Regions from separate parts of the Embleya sp. NPDC005971 genome, predicted to be linked through region 1. Evidence: riboswitches for the same ligand, from Rfam matches in the RefSeq annotation. Region 1 holds a riboswitch; the other holds the start of a gene.
What was found. A riboswitch is a leader RNA that binds a small molecule or an ion and turns the genes downstream of it on or off. The one in region 1 is predicted to bind S-adenosylmethionine.
Positions count from the first base shown of each region.

Region 1 (14,329 bases):
GATGGACAAGGGCCGCGCGCTGACCGGCTTCCTCAAGGAGAAGCAGGCCGGCTCGGTGTTGTTCGCCGGTGACGACCTCGGCGACCTCGCCGCGTTCGAAGCCGTCGAGGAAGTACGCCACCAGGGCACCGCCGGCCTCACCGTATGCAGCGGCTCGGCCGAGGTGCACGCCCTCGCCGAACGCGCCGACCTGATCGTCCCCGGCCCGGAGGGCGTCGCCGACCTGCTCACCGGCCTGGCCGACCACATCGCGCCGGACAGGGCCTAGACCGGCTCGGCGGGTGTGGGTGCCCGGTCGGGATCGGCCGGGCACGGTTCGGGGGTTGCCGTCGCGACCGCGAAGCGGGCCCGCGGATCCAGGAGCAACGCGACCATCGCGCCCGCCGGTTGCGCCGTCTCCACCCGCAGGTCGGGCTCCACCCGGACGCCGTGCTCGGCCAGCGCGGCGCGCGCGCTCGCATATCGGTCCGGCGTCAGCCGATACGCGCACGGCATCGGCCCGACCGCGCCCAGGCCCGCCGGGACGTTGTCGGCCCCGGCGAAGTACACCGCTCCGCCACCGCGCGCCGCCCGCTCCCGGGACGTGCGCACCGCCGCCGTGATCGCCTCGCCGCGTTCGGCGGCCATCCGCAGCGTGGCCTGCGCGGCCACCAGGTGCGCGGCCACCCGCCGCCGACCCAGCAGGCCCGGATCCGCGCGCTCCAGCGCCGAGACGGGCCGGGTGGCGACCTCGACCAGCACCGCCACCGCGTGGTCCAGCGCGGCCGCGTTGCGCAACAACCGCTCGTCCCCGTCGCCGCCGAGCGGCCGACCGGTGTCCTCCTCCCCGTAGACACCTGCCGCCCAACCCGCCGCGGGCAGTGCCGTGCCGATCCGATCGCGCGCCAACTCGACGGCCAAGGAACGCAGTTCGGGGGCCACGTTGAGATTGCGCGGCCACAGGTACAGGGCCGGCGTGGAGTTCGCCGTATCCGCCGGCACGGTGAACTCGTGCAGGTCGTGCACGATGTGCGGGCGCGCCTCGCGGAGCACCCGGCGGATCGCCCGCGCCTCGGGCGTGCTCACCGCCACGTGGTCCCGGTTGAGATCCACCCCCTCGGCGGTCGCCCGGGTGCCCGCCGCCGATCCGTCCGGATTGGGCGTGGCCAGCACCAACACGGTGACGCGCTCCAGCAGCCGACGTCCCGCCGGCGAGCGGTCGGCGGCCAGGTCCCGGATCAGCTTCAGGCAGGACTCCCGACCGGCCGGCTCGTCGCCGTGCTGGCCGCAGACGAACAACACCCGGACCGGCTCGGCCACCGAGCGGGTGCCGGCCACGGTGATCAACTCCAGCGGCCGGCCGCGCGTGCTCGTGCCGACCCGGGTCACGGTGACCCGGGCGGCGCCCCAGCCGGCCCGCTCCGGGCCCGGCGCCGCCGCGACCAGGTCGCGCAGGTAGTCCCGCTCCTCGGCGAGGGTGGTCCACAGCGTGCCACCGCGCCGCTCGAACCCGGTCGGCACCCGGCCGGCGCGCCCACCGCCCACCGGGGTCGGCGCGAGCACGACCCCGGCCACCAGCGCCATCGCGAGCACCGTCCGCGTCGCCCACACCCGCATCCCGACCCCATCCCCTCGTGCCCACCAGGACAGCCACCGCCTCGCCGCGCCACACCCACACGCCGCACCGCACCGCACCGCGCGCAGCCACGCACCGGGCCGCGCTCCGCCGCGTCCCCCACCTCACCGCGCCACGCGCCACACCACACCGACCCGGCCGCGTTCGCGCGGCTCGCACGTCGGGAACCGAGCATGGCGCGGCAAAGGCGGTTGATGGCAGAGCCGGACTGGCCTAGGCTCGCTCATTCCGCTGTCCCACCCAGTGCAGTGATCGGGAACCGTCTTCGGCGCCCGGCACCGGTGGGCCGCGCGGGCCGCCGCCTTCGGGCATCCGGCCCGCGCCCTTCGCAGGGGCGCACCAGGACGTGGCATCGCACACGGCCGGGCTCCGATTTGTCGCCGCCTCGAACCGGAGAGTCATGTCCGCGCCCGCCACCACCGGCCCCGCTCTGCCCACTCCCGACCCGCTCGGTGTCGAACGCGCCTACCTGGACGCCTCCCGCGCCGCCCTGCGCCGGATGCGCGAGGAGACCGAGGCCCTGGACCTGCGCGACGTCGGCGCCACCGCCGTCGCCAACGAGACCGCCCAACACCTGATCGCCAAGCGCATCGCCGCACTCGCCGACCACGCCGGCTCGCCGCTGTTCTTCGGCCGGGTCGACGGCCGATTCGCCGACGGCGTCGAGGGCGTCGAACCGGCCGAGGTGAGCGCCGACCCGAGCAAGCCCGTCGAGTCCTTCTGGATCGGCCGCCGACACGTCCACGACGAACTCGGCGACCCGATGGTGGTGGACTGGCGCGCCCCGCTGTCCCGCGCGTTCTACCGGGCCAACCGGGCCGAACCGCTCGGCGTCGAACTGCGCCGCCGCTTCGGCTGGACGACCGGCGAACTGACCGCGTTCGAGGACGAGCACCTGACCGACCCGGACGAGGCCGACACCGCGAGCGGCATCCTCGCGGCCGAGATCGAGCGCCCGCGCATGGGCCCGATGCGCGACATCGTGGCGACCATCCAGCCCGAGCAGGACGAGATCGTCCGCTCCGACCTGGGCCGCACGCTGTGCGTACAGGGCGCGCCCGGCACCGGCAAGACCGCCGTCGGCCTGCACCGCGTGGCCTGGCTGCTGTACGCCTACCGGGACCGCCTCGCCCGCAGCGGCACCCTGGTGGTCGGCCCGAACCGGTCCTTCCTCGACTACATCCAGCAGGTACTGCCCGCCCTCGGCGAGATCGAGGTCGGCCAGACCACCGTCGAGGACCTGGTCACCCGCACCTCCAAGATCAAGGTCCGGGCATCGGACGAGGCCGTGTCCGGCACGATCAAGGGCGACGCGCGGATGGCCGAGGTGCTGCGCCGCGCGGTGTGGTCCGGCCTGAGCGCGCCGACCGAGTCGGTGGCCGTGGTCCGCGACTCGCGCACCTGGCGGCTCCCGGTCCACGAGGTCGAGGACCTGGTCACCGCGCTGCGCACCCGCGACGTGCGCTACGGCGCGGCCCGCGACATGCTCCGGCAACGCATCGCACACGCGCTGCTGACCAAGATGGAGGAGCGCGGCGAGTCCCCGGACGACCGGGTCCAGGACGCGGTCGCGCGCAGCCGACCGGTCAAGGCCGCGGTGGACGCGATGTGGCCGGCGGTGGACCCGCTCAAGCTGGTGTTCCGCCTGCTCGGCGACGCCGACTTCCGGGCCGCGTGCGCGGACGGCGTGCTCAGCGCCGAGGAACAGGCCGCGATCGGCTGGGCCACGCCGCCGCGCGGCGTGGGATCCGCCCGCTGGACCATGGCCGACGCGGTGCTCGTGGACGAGACCGCCGACCTGCTCTACCGCACCGGCGGCTACGGGCACGTGGTCATCGACGAGGCGCAGGACCTGTCCCCGATGCAGTTGCGGGCGGTGGGTCGGCGCTGCTCCACCGGCTCGGCCACCGTGCTCGGGGACATCGCCCAGGGCACCACGCCGTGGGCCACCCCCGGCTGGACCCAGACGCTGCGGCACCTGGGACACGAGGGAGCCAGGATCGAGGAGCTGACCCGGGGCTTCCGAGTGCCGCTCCAGATCCTGGAGTTCGCCAGTCGGTTGTTGCCGCTGATCGCGCCGGGCCTGGCGCCCGCGTCCTCGGTCCGCCAGGCGGCGGGCGCCCTGGAACTGCGCCCGGTCCCGGCCGACGAGCTGGCCCTACGATCCGCCCGGGCGGCGATCGAACTGCTCGACCACGAGGGCTCGATCGGGCTGATCTGCGCCGACGCACGGGTGCCCGAGGTGGCCGCCGCACTGCGTGCGGACGGCGTCGCGCACCGGGTCCTGGGCACGGACGACGCCGACCAGGCCCGGATCAGCGTGGTACCCGCGTCGCTGGCCAAGGGCCTGGAGTTCGACCACGTCGCGGTCGCCGAACCGGCCGAGATCGTCGACGCCGAGGCCCAGGGACTGCGCCGGCTCTACGTGGTGCTCACCCGCGCGGTGTCCGGCCTGATCGTGCTGCACGCCCGCCCGCTCCCGGAACCGCTGGCGGCCCCGGCCGTCGCCGGCTGATCGGGCCGGGATCGGCCGGCGAACGGCGGGTGATCGGCATGCGATCGGCATCCAATACGAGTGAACCGCGTGTGTCGAACCGGTTGGTGGTCGGCTTCGCTCGCTCGTTCTGCCATGCTGGCCGGGTGGAACGCATCCAGGAGTCCGCGACCGTGACGCTGCGGGACCAGTGGGCCCGGCTCGTCGGTGGGCACGCCGAGGCCGGCGCCGTCGTCGAGAGCCTGCTGGCACGCTATGCCGAGCCGCACCGCCGCTATCACGACACCGACCATCTGCGCACCGTGCTCGACCTGATCGGCGAGCTGGCCTACGAGGCCGACGACGTCGACGCGGTGATGCTCGCCGCGTGGTTCCACGACGCGGTCTACGACCCGGCCCGGGCCGACAACGAGGAGCGCAGCGCACGGCTGGCCGAGCGCGGCCTGCGCGAGGCGGGCGTGGCGCCGGACCTGGTCGCCGAGACGGCGCGCCTGGTCCGGGTGACCGCCGAGCACGCGCCCGGCGAATCCGACCACAACGCGCACGTGTTGTGCGACGCGGACCTGGCCATCCTGGCCGCCGACCGCGAGCGCTACGAGGCGTACACGGCGGCGGTCCGCGAGGAGTACGCGTTCGTCCCCGACGAGGCGTTCCGGGCCGCCCGCGCCGCGGTGCTGCGCGACCTGATGTCGCTGCCCCGGCTGTTCCACACCCGACTGGGCGCGGCCCGGTACGAGGAGGCGGCCCGCTACAACATGCGCGCCGAGCTGGAGCGCCTGGAGGGCACCATCCCGCGCCAGCAGTCCTGACCCGCCGTCGACCCGGTCAGCGCGGACGGTAACGCTTGCGTTGCCGCAGCCCCGCCGCGGTCAGCCGGGTCACCAGTTCCCGACTGGAGACCGGCTCGGCCCCGTTCGCCAGCGCCCTGGCGTACAGGTCGGCCGGGACGTCGTAGTGATCGCGGTCGAACGCGCGTTCCGGCGCGCCGAGTTCGCGTGCGAACGCGTGCAGCTCGGCATGCGAGACGTCGCTGACGAGGTGCGACCACAGCCGCCCGCGTCCGGGCCAGGCCGGGGGATCGATGAGGAGAGCCACGCGGTCGATTCTCGTATACGTCGCGATCACGCACACTTGTGGACCATGAGCAAGGATCCCACCGACGTCGCCCTGTTGACCGCCCGCGCCCTGGTCCTGGCCGATCTGCGCACGCACGGCGTCGAGACCCCCGAGACGGTGACCGTGGTCGAGCACGCCCTGGTCGAGCGCAAGTGGTGGGTCGAGCAGTGGCCCGACGGCGCCGCGTACGTCCCCGGACTGATCGGGCAGGACGTCCAGGAGGCGCTCGCCGAGAACGGCACGGTGTGGCCGCCGTGCCCTCGGCACGACGACCACCCGCTCTACCTGGAACCCGAGCTGGGCGAGGACCCGCACTGGGTGTGCGAACGAGACGCCGAGGCGATCGCCCCACTCGGCGGCCTCACCGCGACTCGGCCGCCGAACGAGCGCGCGGTCAACGACGCGTAGATCGGCCGATCGCCGCCCAGCGCATACGCGCCGACCAGCCGCTCGCTCGCGGCCCGACCCACGGTGACCCCGGCATGCGTGTGCTCCGGGACCAGCGCCACCGGGTGCGCGTCGGCGTCGCCCAGGGTGTGCTCGGCGCGTCGCTGCTCCTCGGCGTCGGCGGCCCGCAGCGCCTCGGCGAGCACGTCGTACGGGTCCCCGGCCGCCGCGCCGTCGCCCCCGGGCAGGTGCAGCACGGTCCGGCTCGGCGGCGGATCGCCCGGATCGTGCAGACCGTGGCGGACCGCCTCCGCGCCGTAGCAGGACCTGATCAGCGGCTCCCACATCGCCGACCAGTAAGCCCGCGAGGGCGCCCGCTCGATCCCGGCGATCTCGCCGTCGAGCAACACCACCGCGCCCACCTGATCCTCGACGCACTCGAACTCGGCGACGAAACGTTCGAGTTCGAGCGCGAAGTGCTTCAGGAACAGCACCAGGTTCCCGGTCTCGGCGAGGCCGGAGGAGGCGTTGAAGCGCTGGACGGCCGACCACAACCGGCTGTACCCGTCCGCGTCCGCACCGGCCGAGGCGGCGGCCCGCAGCGCGAGCGGCAACACCGCCAGCGGCTGCGGCCCCTCCGGGATCAGCCCGGCCTGGGTCTGCTGCACGCACATCGCCGCGTCGAACGCGAGCCGACCCGAGGGCTCGACCAGCGCCGCCCTGGGCATCGCGTGGTCCTGCGCGCTGCGCTCGACGATCACCGCGAGATGGCACGGGACCAGCGCGACGTGCGGCGTGTGATTGACGAAGGTGAGCGTGCCGTAGTTGCTCGTGCCGATCCACAGATCGGTCGGGAGCGCGACGGTGGGCGCGTCGCACGTGTCGCCGAGCAGCGGCAGCACCTGCATCCGGCCGACGCTCTGCACCGGGCCGAGGGTGCAGCCGGCCAGCAGCTCGCCGATCGGCAGCGGGGCGTGGGCGATGGTGTTCATCCGGTCACCTCCAGGTGGGCCAGGCGCAACAGGGCGGGTACGGCGGCGGCCGGATCGATGGTCAACATCAGCCGGCACCAGGCGAGTTCGAGCGCTTCGGGACGATGGACGGGGGCGAGCGGCAGGTCCGGCGCGTAGCCGCGCAGACCGGTCGCCTCGGCCGCGAGCACGGGCGAGAGCTGGACCACGGGCACCGCGACGCCCAGGGTGTGGGCCGCGTCGAGCACCTGCGCGAACCGCCCGGCGGGCGCGTTCTCGTAGCCGTCGCCGATCACCACGATCAGCTCGGCACCGGTGCGCAACGCGGCGACCAGGGCCTCGGCCGCCGAGGTGGCCCCGGCGGGCCGCACCAGTCGGCCGTCCGGGACGCCGCCGATCCACACGTCGTGGCACTCGGCCGCCGCCGCCCGCAACGCGTCGCGCAGCGCGAGCACGGTCGCGATCGGCCGCAGCGGCTGGTCGAGGCCGCCGCGCATCGACGCGGATCCGTCCAGCACCAGGGCGATCCGGCGGTCGGCCAGGTCGAGCCCGGCCGCACCGGCGGCGGCCCGCCGATCCAGCGCCGCGGCCAGGTCGTCGGTCATCCCGGTGGCGAACGCGTACAGGTAGAGCCGGACCGCGTCGTAGCGGTCCAGGTCGACCCCGACCTCGACGCCCGCGCGCTCGGCCTGCCGCTGCCCGGCGAGCCGCTGACCCGCGGTCAGTCGCTCGGCGGTCAGCTCCAGCACGCGCGCCGGCTTCTCGTTCGGATGAAATCGGCCGCGCAGCCCTTCGAGCGTCTCGAACGGCAGCGCGGCGCCCGCGGCCAGGTCGGTACGGGCGGCCCGATACGCGACCGGGAGCGGCAGCGTGTACGGGCCGTCGGCGCCGAGTACGAACGCGACGCACTCGCGCGCGAGCGCCGGATCCGCCGCCCAGCGGTCGATCTCCCGGGCCAGGATGCGCTGTTCCTTGGCATCGAGCCGTGCGCTGGCGAGCAGCCTGGTCAGGATCGAGCGCAGGATGCCGCTCATCCGCAGCCCCCACGCGTGCCGCAGCGCGTCGGCGAGCTTGTCCCGGTAGCGCACCGACCACAACTCCAGCGATGCGGAGCCCAGGACGGTGCGCAGGATCAACCGGCGCACCCGGGCGTTGTTCACCCGCCGCTCGGCCAGCAGACCGAACAGCTTGAGCCGACGCGGCACGGTCAGCGCGGCGACCGCGTCGTACACGGCGGTGCCGTCGTCCTCGTGGGCCGGCGTATCCAGCAGGTGCAACACGCCGAGCTGCCGGCTGCGGTCGGTGGCCCCGGGGGAGCACACGAGACCGGCGTACAGGCGGCGGTCCAGCGCGACCATCGCGCGGTGCGCGTCCTGCTCCAGGGCCAGTTGCTCGTCGCGGGTGTTGTAGAAGGAGGCCCGCCCGGTCGCGGCCACCGCGACGTCCAGAAAACGAACGACGGTGGCGGCGGCCTCGGCACGGGCCGGATGGTCGGCGCTCAGGGCGCGCAGGATTTCGGTCATCGGAAGGCTCCCCCGTGGGCACCCGGGGTAGATCGCGGGTCCGGTATGTGGTCCCCGGATCAACCGTGGGACCGCTTCCTACCGATGGGAAACGGCTCTGTACGAACACGCAGTTCCCCGGGTGCAATGGCGTGCGACCGCGGGCAGGTCACGGGTCCCGGACAGGGATTCGAACCCCAAGCACCCCGAAAGCGCTTGTACGCCAAGACAGAAGGAACACGTAGTTCCCGCGGTCGCATCACGAGCCTACGAGCGAGCGACCGCCGATGCCGGCGAATATCGGCTCAGCGGGGGAAGTCCGAGGTGTCCGGGTCGATCCCGAAGGGTTCGGGGATCCTGATCGTTTTGCCGTATGCAACGTGAAGGAACTGTCGGTACGGTCCACCATCGGGTTCGGAGAACAGGGTTACGGACGGTCCTGTGGGATCCCAGCGGTCGACGACCGGTTCGTGCCCGTGTAGGGGTGGTGGCGACATCGTGATGTTCTCTCCGTCGAACTCGGCGCGCCGGCCTTCGGGCACGTCCAATCCCTGCCACATGGTCACGATTTCGCGCCAGGCGACGCCCACATCGATCCCGGGTGCGGTCGTCTCGTCCACCTCGCCTACCTCGATCCATGCCGTACGAGAACGACGCCAAGGCCGCCCGGAGACCATTTCAGGGTAAGTCGCCACCCCCACTCGAACGAGCGAACACGCGGAAACGCGAACGAGGCGGCCCCCCGAAGGGGACCGCCTCGTTCGTCGAACGACCGGCCGTGCGGGTCCGGCGACCCTCAGCGGATCAGAAGTCCATGCCGCCCATGTCCGGAGCGCCGCCGGCCGGGGCCGGGTTCTTCTCCGGCTTGTCGGCGATGACGGCCTCGGTGGTCAGGAACAGCGCGGCGATCGACGCGGCGTTCTGCAGCGCGGAACGGGTGACCTTCGCCGGGTCGATGATGCCCTCGGCGATGAGGTCCACGTACTCGCCGGTCGCGGCGTTGAGGCCGTGACCCGGGGTCAGGTTGCGCACCTTCTCCACAACCACGCCGCCCTCGAGGCCGGCGTTGACCGCGATCTGCTTGAGCGGGGCCTCGACGGCCAGGCGCACGATGTTCGCGCCGGTGGCCTCGTCGCCGTCCAGCTCGAGCTTGTCGAACGCGATGGTGGACGCCTGGAGCAGGGCCACGCCACCACCGGCGACGATGCCCTCTTCGACGGCGGCCTTCGCGTTGCGCACCGCGTCCTCGATGCGGTGCTTGCGCTCCTTGAGCTCGACCTCGGTCGCGGCACCGGCCTTGATGACCGCCACGCCGCCCGCGAGCTTCGCCAGGCGCTCCTGGAGCTTCTCGCGGTCGTAGTCCGAGTCGGAGTTCTCGATCTCGGCGCGGATCTGGTTGACCCGACCCGCGACCTGGTCCGAGTCACCGGCGCCGTCGACGATGGTGGTCTCGTCCTTGGTGACGACGACCTTGCGGGCGCGGCCGAGGAGTTCCAGACCCGCGGTGTCGAGCTTGAGGCCGACCTCCTCGGAGATGACCTGGCCACCGGTGAGGATGGCGATGTCGCCGAGCATGGCCTTGCGACGGTCGCCGAAGCCCGGGGCCTTGACGGCGACGGACTTGAAGGTGCCGCGGATCTTGTTGACGACGAGCGTGGCCAGGGCCTCGCCCTCGACGTCCTCGGAGATGATCATGAGCGGCTTGCCCGACTGCATGACCTTCTCCAGCAGCGGGAGGAGGTCCTTCACCGAGGTGATCTTCGAGTTGACGATGAGCACGTAGGCGTCTTCGAGGACGGCCTCCATGCGCTCCATGTCGGTCGCGAAGTACGGCGAGATGTAGCCCTTGTCGAAGCGCATGCCCTCGGTGAGCTCGAGTTCGAGACCGAAGGTGTTGCTCTCCTCGACGGTGATGACGCCTTCCTTGCCGACCTTGTCCATGGCCTCGGCGATCATCTCGCCGATCAGGGGGTCAGCGGCGGAGATCGAGGCGGTGGAGGCGATCTGCTCCTTCGTCTCGACGTCCTTGGCAAGCGCGAGAAGCTGCTCGGAGACGGCCTCGACGGCCTTCTCGATGCCACGCTTGAGGGCCATCGGGTTCGCGCCGGCGGCCACGTTGCGCAGGCCCTCGCGAACGAGCGCCTGGGCGAGGACGGTCGCGGTCGTCGTACCGTCACCGGCGACGTCGTCCGTCTTCTTCGCGACCTCCTTGACCAGCTCGGCACCGATCTTCTCGTACGGGTCCTCGAGCTCGATCTCCTTGGCGATGCTCACACCATCGTTGGTGATGGTGGGCGCACCCCACTTCTTCTCGAGCACGACGTTGCGGCCCTTGGGGCCCAGCGTGACCTTGACGGCGTCGGCGAGCTGGTTCATCCCGCGCTCGAGGCCGCGGCGCGCTTCCTCGTTGAACGCGATGATCTTGGCCATGTGGTGAAGTCCTCCCAGAACGGGGGTGAGTGCCGGACCGCACTGGCGCCCGCGACGGACGACCCGACCACCGCGAGGATCCCTCCCTCACGGGTGCCGAGCCTCACCGGCCCGGTCCGTTTCTGTCACTCTCACATCCAGAGTGCTAACGCCAATGATTAGCACTCGACCATGCCGAGTGCAAGCGCAACGGCGGGTCCCGACCCCTCCGCGCGTACCCCCGCGCGTGTCGCACGTGGGGCCGGGTCCGGCGGGGTCGCGCCCACCGTGATCGCCCGCGCGACGGGGCGCCCGCGCGCCGGGGGCCGGACGCGGGCACGGGCCCGGACGCACAACGACCGGGGCCCGGCCCCCGCGTGGCGGGAAGGCCGGGCCCCGGTCACCGATCGAACCCGATCCGCCGATCCGACGAGGGATCGGCGGGGAGAACGGGAGATCGGACAGGATGTGTGCTGCGGTGTGTCGTGCAGTCCGTGGTGTGTGGACCGTTTCAAGCAGAGGAGCGGATTGCTCCCTGGTTCAGGCGGTGACGCGGACCATGTCGGCCTGCGGCCCCTTCTGCCCCTGCGAGATCTCGAACTCGACTCGCTGCCCCTCCTCGAGCGTCCGGTACCCGTCCATCTGGATCGCGCTGTAGTGGACGAAAACGTCCGCACCACCGTCGACCGCGATGAAGCCGTACCCCTTCTCCGCGTTGAACCACTTGACGGCGCCCTGAGCCATTCCTAACTCCCCTGTTACTGGCCCTTTCACGGATACTGCACGTCGCAGCTCCGGGTTCGTATCCAGAAGGACCCGGCCTTCCGCTACGACCGCGGCTGAATGTATCCGGACGGATGCCCGGAGCAACAGGTCAATCGGACGACAATTCCCGAGTGAATAAAACTCGCATTCCTCGCGAATTGTCATGAAGGCCGTATTTCAATTCATCAGGAAAGCGACTTTCTGCACAAAACGGATGTGATCCCGACCACGGGTTTACCGACGCGTCGCCGCCAAAGCGCGGAAATGGACCTGTTTAAACACGTGTAACGCACAACTTCGAGGAGACCAAGAAATCCGCCGCCCGGAGCCCCGGACGGCGGATTTCTCGGTTCCGTTTCGGGCCCGACTCGATGAAGATCGGGACCGTCGGCCTATCGCGTCAGCAACCGCCGGCGACCGCCGGGATGATCGAAACGGTGCCCTTGTCGGGGATCGCCGTGGCAAGCCCGTCCGCGAAGCGCACATCCTCGTCGTCCACGTACAGATTCACAAAGCGACGCAGCTTGCCCTCGTCGTCGAGGATGCGCGCGCGAATTCCGGCGTGGTCCTTTTCCAAGGCACCCAGAACCTCGGCGAGGGTCGTCCCCTCGGCGGACACCTCGGCCGCCCCGCCCGTGTAGGTGCGCAGGATCGTCGGGATGCGAACGGAGACGCTCATGCCAGGCCGGCCTTTCGGAAGGAATCCAGAGTGGGTCGAATGGTCGCGGTGGCGCCGGTGGTCGGCGTGACCGCGTCCAACGTCTTGAGGCCGTCGCCCGTGTTGAGCACGACCGTCTCGGCGTCCGGGTCCAGCGCGCCGGACGCGAGCAGCTTGCGCAGGCAACCGACGGTCACGCCGCCCGCCGTCTCGCCGAAGATGCCCTCGGTGCGCGCCAGCAGCTTCATCGCCTCGACCACCTCGGCGTCGGTCACGTCCTCCACCGCGCCGCCGGTGCGCTTGCACACGTCCAGCACGTAGGGGCCGTCGGCCGGGTTGCCGATCGCGAGCGACTTGGCGATCGTGTCCGGCCGCACCGGGCGGATCACGTCGTGGCCGGACTTCCACGCGGCGGCCACCGGGGAGCACCCGGTCGCCTGCGCGCCGAAGATTTTGTACGGCGCGTCCTCGACCAGGCCGAGCGCGATCAGCTCGCGGAAGCCCTTGTCGATCTTGGTGAGCTGCGAACCGGACGCGATCGGGATCACGATCTGCTCGGGCAGTCGCCAGCCGAGCTGTTCGGCGATCTCGTAGGCGAGCGTCTTGGAACCCTCGCCGTAGTACGGCCGCAGGTTCACGTTGACGAAGCCCCAGTCCTCACCGGCCGGGTCGCCGATCAGCTCCGAACAGAACCGGTTGACCTCGTCGTAGGTGCCTTCGATGGCGACCAGCTCGCCGCCGTAGACGGCCGCCGTGACGACCTTGCCGGCCTCCAGGTCGGCCGGGATGAACACGCAGCTCCGCAGGCCCGCCCGAGCGGCGGCGGCACCCACCGCGCCGGCCAGGTTGCCGGTGGAGGAGCAGGAGAGGGTGGTGAAACCGAAGGTGCGGGCGGCCTCGACGGCGATCGCGACCACGCGGTCCTTGAAGGAGTGCGTCGGGTTGCCCGAGTCGTCCTTGACGTGGAGCTTCGCGATGCCCAGCTCGCGGCCCAGGTTCTCGGCCCGGACGAGCTTGGTGAAACCGGGGTTCAGATTGGGGCGGGAGGCGACGTCGGCCGAGACCGGCAGGAGCGGCGCGTAACGCCAGATGTTCTGCGGGCCGGCCTCGATCTGCTCGCGCGTCACGGTGCCGAAGTCGTAGGCGACCTCGAGCGGGCCGAAACAGGACTCGCAGGCGTACTTCGGGCCGAGTTCGGTGCGTTCGCCGCACTCGCGACACGACAGCGCGACGGCCGGACCGAAGGGGGTGGAGGTGGCGCTGGTGGAGCGGGTGGCGGTGGGTGTCGCCATGGCGAGGGCCTTTCTGTCCTCATCTTTACCCGTGGGGTCCCACGGGCCGGACTTGGCACCTGTCCGACCGCCGGCGCTCGCTCGCGCCGAAAGCGCGTCACGAGGAATGACGATCGGATGGTTGCCGGGGCTTCAACGGGCCGTTCCCTCTGCCCCTCTGGATGAGCTGCTATGGCGGTGGACACACCCTTCGCAAGGTGGCCGGTCCGCGTTTGTCCGGCTCGACGTGCGATCGTCGTATCCGGTGACGACGACTGTAACCGAACCGGTGCCGCGTCGATCATCCGGTCCACCTCGCGAGACGATAAAGGGTGGCCGCGACCGAGGCCGGAGCACCGGCGACGACAGGGGAATTCGAACGTGCAGCCCGAGGTGAGCGCCTGGCTTCGACGACGGTCCTCCGTCGCCGCCGACTGGCCCGTCGACAAGCTTCTTGACGCCAAACGCGACACCCGGGTCAGCGTCGTCCTGCCCGCGTTGAACGAGGCGGCGACCGTCGGGGACATCGTCAAGGTGATCCGGACCGAGCTGATCGAGCGATCGCCGCTGGTGGACGAGCTGGTGGTGGTCGACTCCGGATCCACCGACGACACCGGCAGGGTCGCCGCCGACGCGGGCGCCCGGGTCGTGCACCGCGACGACATCCTGCCCACGCTGGCGACCGTGCGCGGCAAGGGCGAGGTGTTGTGGCGCTCGCTCCTGGTCACCGACGGCGACATCGTGGCGTTCGTGGACGCCGATCTGAAGGACTTCTCGGCGGACTTCGTCACCGGGATCCTGGGCCCGCTGCTGACCGACCCCTCGGTGCAACTGGTCAAGGCCATGTACGACCGGCCGCTGGAGATCGGCGACACGATCGTGCCCGCGGGCGGCGGCCGGGTCACCGAATTGGTCGCACGCCCGCTGCTGAATCTGCATTGGCCGGAACTCGCCGGTTTCGTCCAGCCGCTCGGCGGCGAATACGCGGCCCGGCGCTCGCTCCTGGAACAGTTGCCCTTCCCGTGCGGCTACGGCATCGAGACCGCGATGCTCGTGGACACCCTGCGCCTGGTCGGCCTGGACGCGATGGCCCAGGTGGATGTGGGCGTGCGCCGACACAGCCACCAGGACGAGGCCGGGC
Region 1 covers NZ_JBEXUX010000038.1:45,583-59,911, reverse strand. Annotated here, with positions in the region: gene otsB (trehalose-phosphatase) at 1-268, shown strand, start outside; gene ABZ374_RS29305 (M14 family metallocarboxypeptidase) at 265-1,596, opposite strand; gene ABZ374_RS29300 (AAA family ATPase) at 2,016-4,130, shown strand; gene ABZ374_RS29295 (metal-dependent phosphohydrolase) at 4,202-4,918, shown strand; gene ABZ374_RS29290 (DUF4031 domain-containing protein) at 4,935-5,204, opposite strand; gene ABZ374_RS29285 (hypothetical protein) at 5,250-5,633, shown strand; partial or broken gene ABZ374_RS29280 (DUF6569 family protein) at 5,927-6,286, opposite strand; gene ABZ374_RS29275 (hypothetical protein) at 6,601-8,106, opposite strand; gene ABZ374_RS29270 (hypothetical protein) at 8,391-8,705, opposite strand; gene groL (chaperonin GroEL) at 8,890-10,515, opposite strand; gene ABZ374_RS29260 (cold-shock protein) at 11,035-11,238, opposite strand; gene ABZ374_RS29255 (MoaD/ThiS family protein) at 11,660-11,938, opposite strand; gene thrC (threonine synthase) at 11,935-13,209, opposite strand; SAM riboswitch class I at 13,226-13,377, opposite strand; gene ABZ374_RS29245 (glucosyl-3-phosphoglycerate synthase) at 13,570-14,329, shown strand, end outside.

Region 2 (14,329 bases), on a different contig from region 1:
GTTCCTGGTGCAGCACTGGCTGGGTGCCGAGGGCATGGCCCGTCGGTACGCGGACTACCTGGACTCGGAAGGCTTCACCACGCTGAACACGATCTCGACCCTGGGCTCGTTCCTGCTGGGTCTGTCGATCCTGCCGTTCTTCTACAACATCTGGAAGACGCACAAGTACGGCAAGAAGATCACCGTGGACGACCCGTGGGGCTACGGTCGTTCGCTGGAGTGGGCGACCTCCTGCCCGCCGCCGCGGCACAACTTCACGAGCATTCCGCGGATCCGTTCCGAGGCTCCCGCGTTCGACCTCCACCACCCGGAGATCGCCGCGCTGGAGTACCTCACCGACGAGCGTTCCGAGGCGTTGCCCGAGCCGCCGAAGGGAGCCGAGAAGTGAAGTTCAACGGTGTCCTGTTCGCCGTCCTGGCCGTGTTCCTGCTGCCGGTGACGATCGTCTACTGGGTGCTCTCCGAGGACCCGACCGGTACCACCGCGCTGTCGCTGACCTTCGGTCTGTCGCTGATGATCGGGTTCTACCTGATCTTCACCGCGCGCCGGATGGACCTGCTCGCGCAGGACAACGAAGAGGGCGAGATCGCCGACGACGCCGGCGAGCTGGGCTTCTTCGCCCCGCACAGCTGGCAGCCGCTGATGCTGGCGGTCGGTTCGGCGCTGCTGTTCCTGGGCGTCATCTTCGGCTGGTGGCTCGCGATGTTCGCCGCGCCGATCGTCGCGATCGGCGTCTGGGGCTGGGTCTTCGAGTTCTACCGGGGGGCGGACCAGCGCTACTAGCGCTACCGATTCGCAACCTTCGCAATACGGTTTCGCCACAAGGCCGATCACCCGAATGGGTGATCGGCCTTGTGTGGTATCTACAGAGGACTTCCTTGAAGATCCCCCGAATGTCACCGGTGTGTGACTGTTCGCCGGTCGTAGCAACCCCGACCGGGGGTCGAAGCGTCAAATGGACGCAAGGGAGTTCCAGGACGAGGGAGGAACACGCGTGCCCCGGATACACGGAGCATCGCGCACGGGGGTAGCGGGCGGCGGAATACGCCTCTTCGCGGGACTCATGGTGGCGCCGCTCATATTCATCGCAGGTTGCTCGTCCGACGGCGGCAAGACCGGTTCGGGTGGGACCGGAGGCAACTCCGGTGGTTCGGGCACCGGTCCGAACAAGAAGGCGGCGGCTCCCGCCACCATCGCGATCACACCCGCCGACGGCACCAAGAGCGTGGAGACGGACGGCGCCCTCAAGGTCGACGCGACCGGCGGCAAGCTGACCTCGGTCGTGGTCACCGACGCCAAGGGCAAGACCGTGGAGGGGCAGCTCAGCCCCGACGGCGTCGGCTGGAAGCCGGCCGCACCCCTGGCCAACGGCGGTGCCTACACGGTGGCGGCCAAGGCCGCGAACGCCGACGGCGCCGAGGTCACCGCGCAGAGCAAGTTCAACACCAAGGCCGCCGACGACACGTTCGTGGCCGACTTCAACATCGAGCCGGACAGCACGTGGGGCGTCGGTGCGATCATCTCGCTGAAGTTCAACGAGCCGATCAAGGACAAGGCCGCGATCGAGCGCAACCTCAAGGTGGTCGCGGAGCCGGCGGTGCAGGGTTCGTGGTCCTGGCTCAAGGACCTCGACGGCAACGACCGGATCGACTACCGCCCGGAGAAGTACTGGGCGAGCGGCACCAAGGTGAACCTCAAGGCGAACCTGACCGGCGCGAAGGCGGCGCCGGGTCTGTACGGCAAGCAGACCAAGGACATCAAGTTCACCATCGGGCGCTCGCTCGTGGCCACCGCGGACCTCAAGTCCAAGCACATGGTGGTCAGCAAGGACGGGTCCCGGATCGAGGACCTGCCGATCTCGGCCGGCGGGCCGAACTACCCGACCTGGGGCGGCACGATGGTCGTGCTGGACAAGGTCGACGGCATCACGATGGACTCCGAGACGGTCGGTCTGGGCTCCGCGTACAACATGAAGAACGTCCGGCACGCGGTGCACCTGACCGCGTCCGGCACCTACGCCCACGGCGCGCCGTGGAACGATGGCAAGTTCGGTCGGCAAAACGACAGCCACGGCTGCATCGGGCTGGGCGCCTCGAACGCCAAGACGTTCTTCGATCTGGTCACCCAGGGTGACCCGGTCGAGGTGATCAACAGCACCGACAAGACCGTCAAGGCCGGCAACGGGCTCGGCGGCTGGAGCGTCGACTGGGCGACCTGGGTCAAGGGCAGCGCGCTGGGCGGCGGGACGGCGGGCACCCCGGCCGGCTGAGCGCCGGCACGCACGAGGTTCCCGCACGAGGTTTCACACGGTAGGGCGAACCGCCCGATCGCGCGATCCGACCGATGGTCGGCATGGCGCGATCGGGCGGTTTGTACGTTCGGATGAATGAAGCAGGGCGTTCCCGGCCACTCTCGATGCAACAACTCCGCGTAGCCCGCGCCCCACCGGCACGGGCGGATCGCGTTCGTTGAGCACGGCTGGAGGTCGAGAGTGAATCGGAACGGGAGTGTTCGCCTCCGCTGGATCGGCTGGGCGCTCACCTCGGCGCTGCCACTCGTGTTCGTCACCGGATGCGGCACGTGGCAGAAGCAGCGCGGCACCGAGATCGACCGGCCCGCCAAGAGCGTGGCCCGGCTCACGGTGGACGTGCGCACCGATCGACCCGCGCAGCCGGGCCGGCCGGTGACCGTCGGTGCGAGCGGCGGCCGGCTGTACGCGGTGAGCCTGACCGGCCCGGACGGAAAGCCGGTGCCCGGCGGCAACGCGGCCGGCGACGCGACGTGGACCAACTCGGTACCGCTGGCGTACAACACCACCTACACGCTGACCGCGGCGGCGGTCGACGCGTTCGGGTTGACCGCGACCCGCACCGAGACCTTCACCACGCTGGCGCCGGAGGCCGAGCGGGGGGTGGCCTCGATGTTGCCGGAGGCCGACACCACGGTGGGGATCGGCATGCCGATCACCGTCACGCTGCAAAAGCCGGTCACCGACCCCGCGCAGCGCGCCGAGGTGGAGAAGCGGCTCCTGGTGTCCGCCTCGACGCCGGTCGAGGGCGCCTGGGGCTGGGTGGACGACACGACCGTGCGTTATCGGCCCAGGGAGTACTGGCCGGTGGGCACCAGGGTCTCGGTGGCCACCAGCCTGCTCGGGGTCGACTTCGGCAACGGCGTCTACGGCGGCCCGGGCGCGTCGTTCGGCTTCGAGGTGGGCGACGCCGTGGTGGCGACCGTGGACTCCGCGGCGCACACGATGACGGTCAAGCGCAACGGAACCGACCTCAAGACGGTGCCGGTGACCACCGGCAAGCCCGGCTTCACCACCCGCTCGGGCACCAAGGTGGTGCTCGGCAAGGCCCCGCACGTGTTGATGGACGGCACCACGGTGGGCATCTCGGCGGACAGCAGCGACGGTTACCGGCTGGACGTCTCGTGGGCCACCCGGGTGACCTGGAGCGGCGAGTTCCTGCACGCCGCGCCGTGGTCGGTGAGCGCGCAGGGCAGTGAGAACGTGAGCCACGGCTGCGTGGGGATGAGCGACGAGAACGCCAAGTGGTTCTACGACCAGGTCAAGGTCGGCGACGTGGTCACCGTGGTGAACACCGGCGATGCCAAGGCGATGGAGCCGATCGGCAACGGCTACGGCGAATGGAACCTGGACTGGGCGCAGTGGCTGACCCACAGCACGGTCGGCGCGGCCATCACGCGTGGACTGTGAGCGCATCGACGACACCGCCGCGCGAAGAACGATCCGCGAAGTCCCGTGCGGCCGTCTGCGGGGCGTAACGCGAAGGGCCCCACCGGAGAGATCCGGTGGGGCCCTTCGTCGTTCCTGCGCGTCCTACGGGTCGTGCCGATGTGGCGTCAGCAGCCCGGCCCCGGTCGCGTCAGTGGTGACCGTGTCCGCTGGTCAGTTCCTTGTACTCCTCGGCCGTCGGCTTCTCGATCGGCTCGGCGAAGTACCAGTGCGACATCCTCGAACGCAGCTTCTGCGAACGCTTGACCTTGCGGGCCACCCCGTTCTCGTCCTCGGCGGCCTCCAGCTCGTACGGCTTGGGCTGCTCGTGGGCGGTGAGGGTGTGCCGCACCGCGGCGTCCAGCGGTTCGTGGATCTCGATGAACTCGCCGTGCGGGAGCTTCTTGATCACACCGGTCTCGCGACCGTGCAGGACCTTGTCCCGGTCGCGGCGCTGCAGACCCTTGCAGATCCGCACCGTGGCCAGGTAGGCCAGCACGGGCGCGACGAAGAACGCGACGCGGCCGATCCAGGTGATCGTGTTGATCGACATGTGGAAGTGGGTGGCGATGATGTCGTTGCCACCACAGACCCACAGCACGCCGTAGCAGACGATCCAGGCGACGCCCAGGCCGGTGCGTACCGGCATGTTGCGCGGGCGGTCCAGCAGATGGTGCTCACGCTTGTCGCCGGTGATCCAGCCTTCGATCCACGGGTACATCGCCAGGAAGGTGAACAGCACGCCGGGCAGGACCAGGGACGGGATCAGCACGTTGAAGCTGAGCGTGTGTCCCCAGATGTTCCATTCCCAGTTCGGCATGATGCGCAGGGAACCCTCGAGGAACCCGATGTACCAGTCCGGTTGGGAACCCGCCGTGATCTGCCCCGGGTTGTATGGACCGTAGGCCCAGATCGGGTTGATCTGCACCATGCCGCCCAGGAAGGCGGTGATGCCGAACACGATGAAGAAGAAGCCACCGGCCTTGGCCGCGTAGACCGGCAGCAGCGGCAGGCCGACCACGTTCTTCTCGGTCTTGCCCGGGCCGGGGAACTGGGTGTGCTTCTGGTAGAAGACCAGGATCAGGTGCACGGTCACCAGACCGACCATGATCGCCGGGATCAGCAGCACGTGGATGGTGAACAGGCGGGGCACGATGTCCTCGCCCGGGAACTCCCCGCCGAACAGGAAGAACTGCACGTACGTGCCGACCAGCGGGATGGCCAGGACCACACCCTCGGCGATGCGCAGACCGGTACCCGAAAGCAGGTCGTCCGGGAGCGAGTAGCCGGTGAAGCCGTTGACCATGGCCAGGATCAGCAGCAGGAAGCCGAACAGCCAGTTTATTTCGCGCGGCTTCCGGAACGCTCCGGTGAAGAAGATCCGGAACATGTGCACGAACAGCGACGACACGAAGATCAGCGCCGCCCAGTGGTGGATCTGACGCATCGCCAGACCACCGCGGATGTCGAAGCTGATGTCCAGCGTCGACGCGTACGCCTGGGACATGTGAATGCCCTGGAGCGGCACGTAGGAGCCGTCGTAGACGACCTCCTGCATGCTCGGCTTGAAGAACAGGGTCAGGAAGACACCGGTCAGCAGCAGCACGATGAAGCTGTACAGCGCCACTTCACCGAGCATGAAGGACCAGTGGTCCGGAAAGACCTTGCGCAGGTTCTTCTTCGCCGCGCCGTAGATGCCCAGCCGGCTGTCCAGCGCGTCGGCCGCGCGAACGGCCGCGTTGTCCGGGATCGGGGTGCTCTTGTTCGCCCCGCCCTTGGGTTGTTCGCTCGACATCAGCCACGCTCCCAGAAGCTCGCGCCGACCGGTTCGGCGAAGTCCTGCGACGCGGCGAGGTTACCCGCCTCGTTCACATGGATCTTCAACTGCGGCAGCGAGCGCGCGGCCGGGCCGAACACGACCTTGCCGTCGTCCGCCAGGTCGAAGGTGGACTGGTGGCACGGGCAGAGCAGGTGGTGCGTCTGCTGCTCGTACAGGCCGATCGGGCAACCCACGTGGGTGCAGATCTTCGAGTACGCCACGATGCCCTCGTAGCCCCAGTCCAGTTCCTTCTTGGACTTGATGTCCTCCGGCTCCAGCCGGACGACCAGGACCGCGGACATGCCCGCCTTCTCCAGCCAGCCGTGCGAGAGCTCTTCCTTTTGGCCGGCCGGGCCGTACTTCTCGACCAGCCCGTCGGGCAGCACCATGGTCAGCGAGCCCTTGACGATGTCGTTCGGCTTGATCGGCAGGCCGGTCGCCTCGTTGATCAGCTCCACGCCCGGCTTCCAGTCGGTGTGCCGCAGCTTGGTGCCGGGCAGCGGGCCGAGGTCGCGCAGCAGCACGACGCCGGACAACGGCACCAGGGCCATCGCGCCGATCATCGTGCGCCGAATCAGCGGGCGGCGACCGATCACCGAGTCCGCGGCACCCTGGCTGAACTCGCGGATCGCGTATTCGCGGGTCTCCGGGTCCGAGGTGAACTCGTGCCGCTCCTGGACGATCTCCTCGTCCGTCATCAACGTGCGCGCCCAGTGGATCGCGCCGGCGCCGATGCAGAACAGCGCGAGGCCGAGGAAGCCGCCGAGCGCGAGGTTCTGGGCACCGATCTTCCCGAAGAAGAAGATGTCGATGATGCGGTACTTGTCGATGCCGACGTACGCCCAGATGAAACCGATCGTGGACAACATCGAGATCACGAAGAGGAACGCGACCTGACGCTCGGCGCGGTTGGCGGCCTTCTCGTCGATGTCGGTGACACGCGGCTCGTGGGCCGGCAGGCCGGGGTCGGCGAACGGGTCGCCTTCCGCCGGAACATGTGCCGAGGCGTGTACCTCGGGCAGGTGCTCTTCAGGCACTTCAGACTTGTCCTGGCTACTCATTTGGTCCTGGCCTTGGGGGTCCGAGCGGCGATCCAGATCGCGCATCCGATGAGCAGACCGAGCGCGATGACCCACCCGAACAGACCTTCGGAGACCGGGCCGAGGCGGCCGAGACCCAGGCCGCCGGGGTTCGGCTCCTTCTTGGTCGTCTCGTGGACGTACGTGACGATGTCCTTCTTCTGCTGCTCGGGCATCGTGCTGTCCGGGAACGAAGGCATGTTCTGCGGGCCGGAGAGCATGGCCTCGTAGATGTGCTTCGGGTCCACGTCCTTCAGCGGCGGAGCGAACTTGCCCTCGGTCAGGGCACCGCCCTCACCGGAGAAGTTGTGGCACTGCGAGCAGTTCGTGCGGAACAACTCGGCGCCGTTGACGACGTCGCCGTCGGGCGCGTACATGTTCGCCGTCGGGATCTTGGGTCCGACGCCGAGCGAGGCCACATACGCGGAAAGCTGCGCGATCTGCGTTTCGGTGTAGACCTCGGGCTTGCGCGGCGCCTGCGCGCCGGGCTGCTGAAGCGGCATCCGGCCGGTCGACACCTGGAAGTCGACGGCGGCCGCGCCGACGCCGACCAGGGAGGGGCCGTCGGAGGAGCCCTGGGCGTCGAGCCCATGGCAGGTCGAACATCCACTCAGGTAGAGCTTCTTGCCCGCCTCGACCGCGATGGAGGCGGAGTCGTCCGCCTCCGCCTTCTTGGCAGGCGCGAACGCGGCGTACAGCCCCCCAGTAGCCGCGAGCGCGAAGATGAGTACGACGATCGCCGCCAAGGGGTGGCGTCGCCGCGCGGAGAGCTTTTTCACGGAAAACCCCGGTCCAATGTCGTCTGCGTAGTGAGTGTCGGGACGTCTACCTGATGACGTAGATCGTGAAGAACAGACCGATCCAGACCACGTCGACGAAGTGCCAGTAGTACGAGACGACGATTGCGGCCGTGGCCTGCTCGTGTGTGAACCGTCGGGCCGCGTAGGTGCGTCCGAGGATCAGCAGGAAGGCGATCAGACCGCCTGTCACGTGCATGCCGTGGAAGCCGGTGGTCAGGTAGAAGACCGAACCGTAAGCCGACGACGAGAGAGTCGTGCCCTCCTTGACCAGCTCCGTGTACTCCATCACCTGGCCGCCGACGAAGACGGCGCCCATCACGAAGGTGATGACGAACCACATTCTGAGCTTCTTGACGTCACCGCGTTCGGCCGCGAAGACGCCGAGCTGGCAGGTGAGCGAGGACAGCACGAGGATCGTCGTGTTGCCCGTCGAGAACGGGATGTTCAGCTCACTGGCGTGCTCACGCCAAGCGTCCGCACCGGTGACGGAGCGGATCGTGAAATACATCGCGAACAAGGCCGCGAAGAACATCAGCTCGGACGCCAACCAGACGATCGTGCCGATGCTGACCAAGTTGGGACGGTTGAGCGTCCCGTGTGTCCCGTGTGAGGGGGGCCCGGTTTCTAGTGAAGTTGCTGTCGCCACGGCGGCCATTATTGCGGTCGCCGGATCTGCCCACACTTCGGGGGGTAACCCTTGTAGAACGTGTCGGGGTTAGGCTCTGGTTCCGTGAGTGGCTCTGCAGGCGATGCCGGGATGTTTCTGGCACACGCGACCCCTGGGAACGTACCGCCGGAACTGACCCCCATTCGGCTCCTGACCGGGTGGGTGTTCGAACCGATCCCGATTCTGGTCGCGATGCTGTTCGGCGGCCTCTATCTGTACGGCGTGCACAAGCTCAGAGCCCGTGGGGACTCGTGGTCGCGGTGGCGCAGCTTCTCCTTCCTGGGGTTGGGGCTGGGCACGTTCCTGCTCGCGACCGAGTCGGCGCTGGCCGCCTACGACACCGTGCTGCTCAGCGTGCACATGGTCCAGCACATGGTGCTGGCGATGATCACGCCGATCTTCCTGGCGCTCGGCGCACCGATCACCCTCGCCCTGCGGACGTTGCCCGCCAAGTGGCGCAATCGACTCAACGCCCTGCTGCACAGCCGATACGCGAAGGTGGTCACCTTCCCGGCCTTCGCCGGATTCATCTTCGTGCTCAACCCGTTCGCCCTGTACTTCACGCCCTGGTACGAGCTGACGTTGCGGAACACGTTCATGCACGACATGAATCACGTGCATTTCGTGATCATCGGCTGCATGTGGTTCTGGCCACTGCTGGGACTGGATCCGATGCCGCGCGCGAGCTATCCGATGCGGTTGCTCGCGGTGTTCGCGACGTTGCCGTTCCACGCGTGGCTGGGTATCGCGATCATGAGTTCGTCCAACGTCCTGGCCGGTGACTGGTACAACGACCTCGGTCGGGACTGGGGCGCGAGTCCGCTTTCGGACCAGGGCACGGCGGGCGGAATCCTGTGGGGCAGCGGCGACATCATCGGACTGCTGGTCTTCCTGGTGTTGTTCGTGCAGTGGGCTCGGGCGTCGGAGCGCGAGGCGGTCCGCGAGGATCGTCGGCTGGATCGGCTCGAACTGATCGAGGCGGGTCGCAAGGCGCGCGAGGAGCGGTTGGCACGCGAGGCGGCGGAGGCCGGCGAGGGTGCCGAACCGGGCCTGGAAGCGGCCGGAAAATCCGTGCCGAAGAGCACTCTTCCGGGTGACTCTGCCCGAACGGGGGAGGCCGACTCGGCCGTCCGGGTCGCCCGAGGGTCCGAACCGCGGTCGGCCGACGCGGCCCAGTAGCGTCGCGGCATGATCCTCGAACGTTTCCTGCGCCGTCGTCGACCGGAGCCCGCCCCCGTGCTCGTGGACGACGGCACGCTCACCGTCGTCGGTTCGTGCTTCGATCCGGCTCGGGCCGATTCGGCGGTGGTCGCGGAGCTGCGGGCGGCCGGAGTGCCGGTGGATACCGGGGTGTTCGTGATGCGGCACGTGCTCACGCTGCCGGACCTGGCGGCGGCGGACGAGGCGGCCCGGATCCTGACGCCGGACGGCTGGGCGGTGGTGGCGCCGACACCCGACGAGCTTCCGCTGCGGGTGCTGATCTCCCGACAGCAGGTGCTCACCGGCCTGGAGCCGGCCCGGGAGCGGACCCGGATGGCGGGCCTGGCCCAGCGGTTGGGCGGGGACGCGCAGGGCTACGAGGTGCTCGCGCGCGGGTGAGTCGCGGGCGCGGCCGGCGCGGCGGGTGTGGGCGAGCCGGGACGAGGGCGTGACGAGGCACACATTTTCCCGCCGGAAAGCGCTAACATCCTGGTCGGTCCGAGTGTTGCCCCCGTAGCCGAACAAGCGTTGAAGATGCGCAGCCCCGAAGATTCGCAGCCCAGACACAGGCAGGTGGACATGACGCGCGGCGAGACCATGACCGTCCTCGTGTACAGCGACGACCGCAACACCCGTCGGAAGGTCACCCTCGCGCTCGGGCGCAGGCCCGCCGTCGACGTGCCGTTCGTGGAATACCTGGAATGCGCCACCGAGCCCGCCGTGATCGAGGCGATGGACAAGGGCGGCATCGATCTGGTGATCCTGGACGGGGAGACCGCCCCGGCCGGTGGCATGGGTGTGTGCCGTCAGCTCAAGGACGAGATCTACAACTGCCCGCCGGTGTTGACCCTGGTCGGTCGCCCGCAGGACGCGTGGCTGGCCACGTGGTGCCGCGCGGACGCGGTGGTCGCCCACCCGCTGGACCCGCGCACGCTCGCGGACGCCGCCGCCGACCTGATCCGCGGTCGGATCGCGGGACGTCAGCCGGCCTGACCGCATCCCGGATAACCGCCCGGCCGGGCCCGGCCCGGTGGGTACGCTGTCGCGGACTTATCCGATGACACAGCGGGAGCGGACCATGGGCGCCTCGACCTCTACGAACAAGAGCGGCGGCAACCCGGCGGCCCGTTCCTGGCGGGACCTCCTGGCGGCGCTCATGCGTGGCGACGACCTGCCCGCCGACGCGACCGCGTGGGCGATGGACCACATCATGACCGGCGAGGCGACCCCGGTGCAGGTGGCCGGGTTCGTGATCGCGCTGCGGGCCAAGGGCGAGACGGTGGACGAGGTCTCCGGCCTGGTACAGGCGATGTACGCGCACGCGTCGACCATCGAGGTGCCCGGCCGGACCGTCGACATCGTCGGTACCGGCGGCGACCTGGCCCGGACCGTGAACATCTCGACGATGTCCGCGATCGTGGTGGCGGGTACGGGCGAGACGGTGGTCAAGCACGGCAACCGGGCGGCGTCCTCGTCGAGCGGGGCCGCCGACGTGCTCGAAGCGCTCGGGGTGGTGCTGGACCTGACTCCGGATCAGGTGGCGCGCACGGCCGAGGAGGCGGGCATCACGCTGTGCTTCGCGCAGCGCTTCCACCCGTCGCTGCGGCACGCGGCGCAGGCGCGGCGCGAGTTGGGGGTGCCGACCACGTTCAACTTCCTCGGGCCGTTGACCAATCCGGCCCGGGTGCGGTTCCACGCGATCGGGGTCGCGGATCTGCGGATGGCGCCGATCGTGGCCGGGGTGCTGGCCGATCGCGGTGCGACCGCGCTGGTGTTCCGCGGCGACGACGGCCTGGACGAGTTGACCGTCACCACCACGTCGCAGGTGTGGATCGTGCGGGACGGCGACGTGCGCGAGGACCGGGTGGATCCGCGCGACCTGGGGATCGCGCTGAACGGGATCGAGACGTTGCGCGGCGGTGACGCGGCGTTCAACGCGGAGGTCGCGCGCAGGCTTTTCGCGGGGGAGAAGGGTGCCGTGCGGGACGCGGTGTTGTTGAACTCGGCGGCGGCGCTGGCCGCGTTGGGTACGGGCGAGGGGTCGCTGACCCAGCAGTTGGCGGCCGGGATCGATCGGGCCGCCGAGGCGATCGACTCGGGGGCCGCGCAGGCCGCGCTCGAGCGGTGGGTGGCCACGACGCGTTCGTTCGCACAGGGGTAGCGGGCTCGGCGGTCGGGTGGGTCGTGCGCGGCCCGCCCGGCCGGCGTCCAGGATGTGGGAACGATGGGGCCGTCGTTGCGCGCGACGTTGCATCCGGTAATAATTCTGCGCAGGTCACGAGTGACAGTGGAAAGCCCCGGCTTGCTGTCCGGCAACCCTCGCTCCGCGGTGGGGTGCCCCGGGTGATGACACGGTCAGGCGTCGTAAGGCGTCCTGGCAAGCGCGGACCCCTCGCATGACGGCAGTCGATGCTCCATGTGACCCGGGTCCTGTACCTGGGGAGCATGTGATGGCGTGAAATCTCTTTCTCGAAACGGGCGAATCGCCCTATTCCGTACGCGCTGAGTTTTCGCGCGTCATTCCCGGGTCGTCATCGGCCCGGTCCCGAGATCACTTTTCATCAGCGGATCAACCGGCTCCGTTCAATGTCGATCAATCGACATGCGCCGGGGTGTTCCGTGCCTGCCGAGGAGTTTCGCCATGTCTGTCGACACCACTTCCGCCGCCGCCCTCGACTGTGACGTCGCCATCGCCGCTCCGCTGCCCGTGGTCGGTCGGGATGTTCTCGTTCCGCTGGTGACCGGTGGCGAGGTCGAGTACGCCGCGCTCGACTACGGGGCGAGCGCGCCGTGTCTGCAGCGGGTGTGGGACGACGTGTCCGCCTACCTGCCGTATTACGGAAGCGTGCATCGGGGCGCGGGCTACCTGTCCCAGCTGTCCACCGATCTGTACGAGCAGAGTCGGGCCACGGTCGCGAGCTTTCTGGGGTTGCGGGCCGACGACACGCTGTTGTTCACCCGCGGCACGACCGACTCGCTGAACCTGCTCGCCTCGGTACTGCCGCGGGGCACCCGGGTGTTCGTCTTCGAGACCGAGCACCACGCGGCGCTGCTGCCGTGGCGCCGGCACGCGGGGGTGACCCAACTGGCCGCGCCCGGATCGCCGGCGCAGGCGGTCGCGACGTTGGAGGCGGCACTCGCCGGGTCCGGCGACGGGCCTCGGCTGGTGTGCGTGACCGGTGCCTCGAACGTGACCGGCGAGATCTTCCCGGTCGCCGAGCTGGCCGAGGTCGCGCATCGGCACGGGGCGCGGATCGTGCTGGACGCCGCGCAACTGGCGCCGCATCACCCGGTGTCGGTGGCCGACCTGGACGTGGACTGGATCGCGCTGTCGGCGCACAAGTTGTACGCGCCGTTCGGCTCGGGCGTATTGGCGGGTCGGGGCGACTGGTTGGACGCGGCCGAGCCGTACCTGGCCGGTGGCGGGGCGAGCAAGGCGGTCAGCCGGGACCACGTGGAGTGGCAGAGCGGGTCGGCTCGGCACGAGGCGGGATCGCCGAACGTGATCGGCGCCTACGCGTTGGCTTCCGCGTGTCGGGCGATCACCGAGGCGGGGCCGGCGGCGCTGGTCGCTCGCGAGGAGGCGCTGTCGGCACGGCTGCGGGCGGGGTTGGCGGCGATTCCGGCGGTGCGGGCGCTGGAGCTGTTCGGGCCCGAGTCGGCGCGGGTGGGCGTGTTGTCGTTCGTGGTCGAGGGGTGGAACAGCTCGCGGTTCGCGGCGGTGTTGTCGGCGGAGTACGGGATCGGGGTGCGGGACGGGTTGTTCTGCGCTCATCCGTTGGTGCGGCACCTGTTGGGCGGGCGGGCCGATCAGCCGACCGAGTGTGGGTCCCCGGACGCGCCCGAGGGAGAGCAGAACCTCAACGCGATCCGGGTGAGTTTCGGGCTCGGGACGCCGGTGGAGCATCTGGACCGCTTTGTGGCCGCGGTGCGCGAGCTTGTGGAGCGGGGGGCGTTGTGGAGCTACACGGTTGATGGCGGGCGGTGTGTTCCGGACGCGGACCCGCGCACACGGCAGTTGCCGGCGGCGTAGGTACTCGGCCTTGCCGGCCGGGGGTCTTCAAGTGCCGAACGGGCCGGGCGGCGGCCCCGCCGGGGGTGTCCTCGAACGCCGTCCGGGCCGGTTCGGTCGGCCCGGGCGGGGCTTGTCGCGGTGGCGGGCGGCCCCGGGCGCTTGTGGGGCGCCCGGGGGCGGAGCTATTCGAGGCCGATGGCGAAGGCGGCTTCGAGGTCGTGGTGGGAGTAGGTGCGGAAGGCGATGTGGGTGGTGGTGGCTTCCACGCCGGGGACCTTGTTCAGGCGGCCGGGGATGACGTCGGCCAGGTCGTCGTGGGCGCGGACGCGCACCATGGCGATCAGGTCGAACTCGCCGGTCACCGAGTAGACCTCGCTCACGCCCTCGATCGCGGCGATCGCCTCCGCGATTTCCGGGGTCTGGTCCACACGCGTCTTGACCTGCACGATCGCGGTGATCACGGGGTAGTCCTCCGGCTCTCGACGACAAGATGCCCGAGCTTAGTCGGCGCGCGACCCACGCGGGCAGCCACCACGGGCGGAAGAACCGCCCGATCGACACGCCCGGAGGGTCACCCGATCGGAGTGGTTTGCCCCGGCCACGCCCTGGGCGCCGGCGGTCGACCCAGGTCGAGCAGGTCGGCCAACTCGTGCCGCCCGCTCTCGTGCATCCGGCCGATGAACGCCCGCAGCACGTGCGCCGTCGCCCGGGCGTCGGCCAACGCGCGATGGGTCGGGTCGGTGGGGGCCTCGAAGTAGCGCGCGAGGGTGCCCAGGCGCATGTTCGGCACCGTGCCCGGCGGCAGCAGCGCGCGGGCCAGCGCGAGCGTGTCCACCACCCGCAGATCGGGCCACGGCCGACCGCACGCCAGGCTCGCCGCACGCAGAAAGCCCACGTCGAAGGGGGCGTTGTGGGCGACCAGCACGGCGTCCTCGGCGAAGTGGGTGAACGCCGGCAACACCAGGTGCAGCGGCGGCGCGTCGGCCACCAGGTCGTCGGATATCCCGGTCAGG
Region 2 covers NZ_JBEXUX010000001.1:388,710-403,038, forward strand. Annotated here, with positions in the region: gene ctaD (cytochrome c oxidase subunit I) at 1-388, shown strand, start outside; gene ABZ374_RS01645 (cytochrome c oxidase subunit 4) at 385-783, shown strand; gene ABZ374_RS01650 (Ig-like domain-containing protein) at 1,064-2,269, shown strand; gene ABZ374_RS01655 (Ig-like domain-containing protein) at 2,492-3,718, shown strand; gene ABZ374_RS01660 (cytochrome bc complex cytochrome b subunit) at 3,888-5,531, opposite strand; gene ABZ374_RS01665 (Rieske 2Fe-2S domain-containing protein) at 5,531-6,616, opposite strand; gene ABZ374_RS01670 (cytochrome c) at 6,613-7,413, opposite strand; gene ABZ374_RS01675 (heme-copper oxidase subunit III) at 7,460-8,089, opposite strand; gene ABZ374_RS01680 (cytochrome c oxidase assembly protein) at 8,165-9,280, shown strand; gene ABZ374_RS01685 (hypothetical protein) at 9,290-9,700, shown strand; gene ABZ374_RS01690 (response regulator transcription factor) at 9,881-10,294, shown strand; gene trpD (anthranilate phosphoribosyltransferase) at 10,380-11,462, shown strand; SAM riboswitch class IV at 11,575-11,691, shown strand; gene ABZ374_RS01700 (aminotransferase class V-fold PLP-dependent enzyme) at 11,943-13,334, shown strand; gene ABZ374_RS01705 (Lrp/AsnC ligand binding domain-containing protein) at 13,499-13,777, opposite strand; gene ABZ374_RS01710 (exonuclease domain-containing protein) at 13,888-14,329, opposite strand, start outside.
Region 2: linked by a shared signal. The riboswitch ahead of ABZ374_RS01700 (aminotransferase class V-fold PLP-dependent enzyme) and the one ahead of thrC (threonine synthase) in region 1 are both predicted to bind S-adenosylmethionine.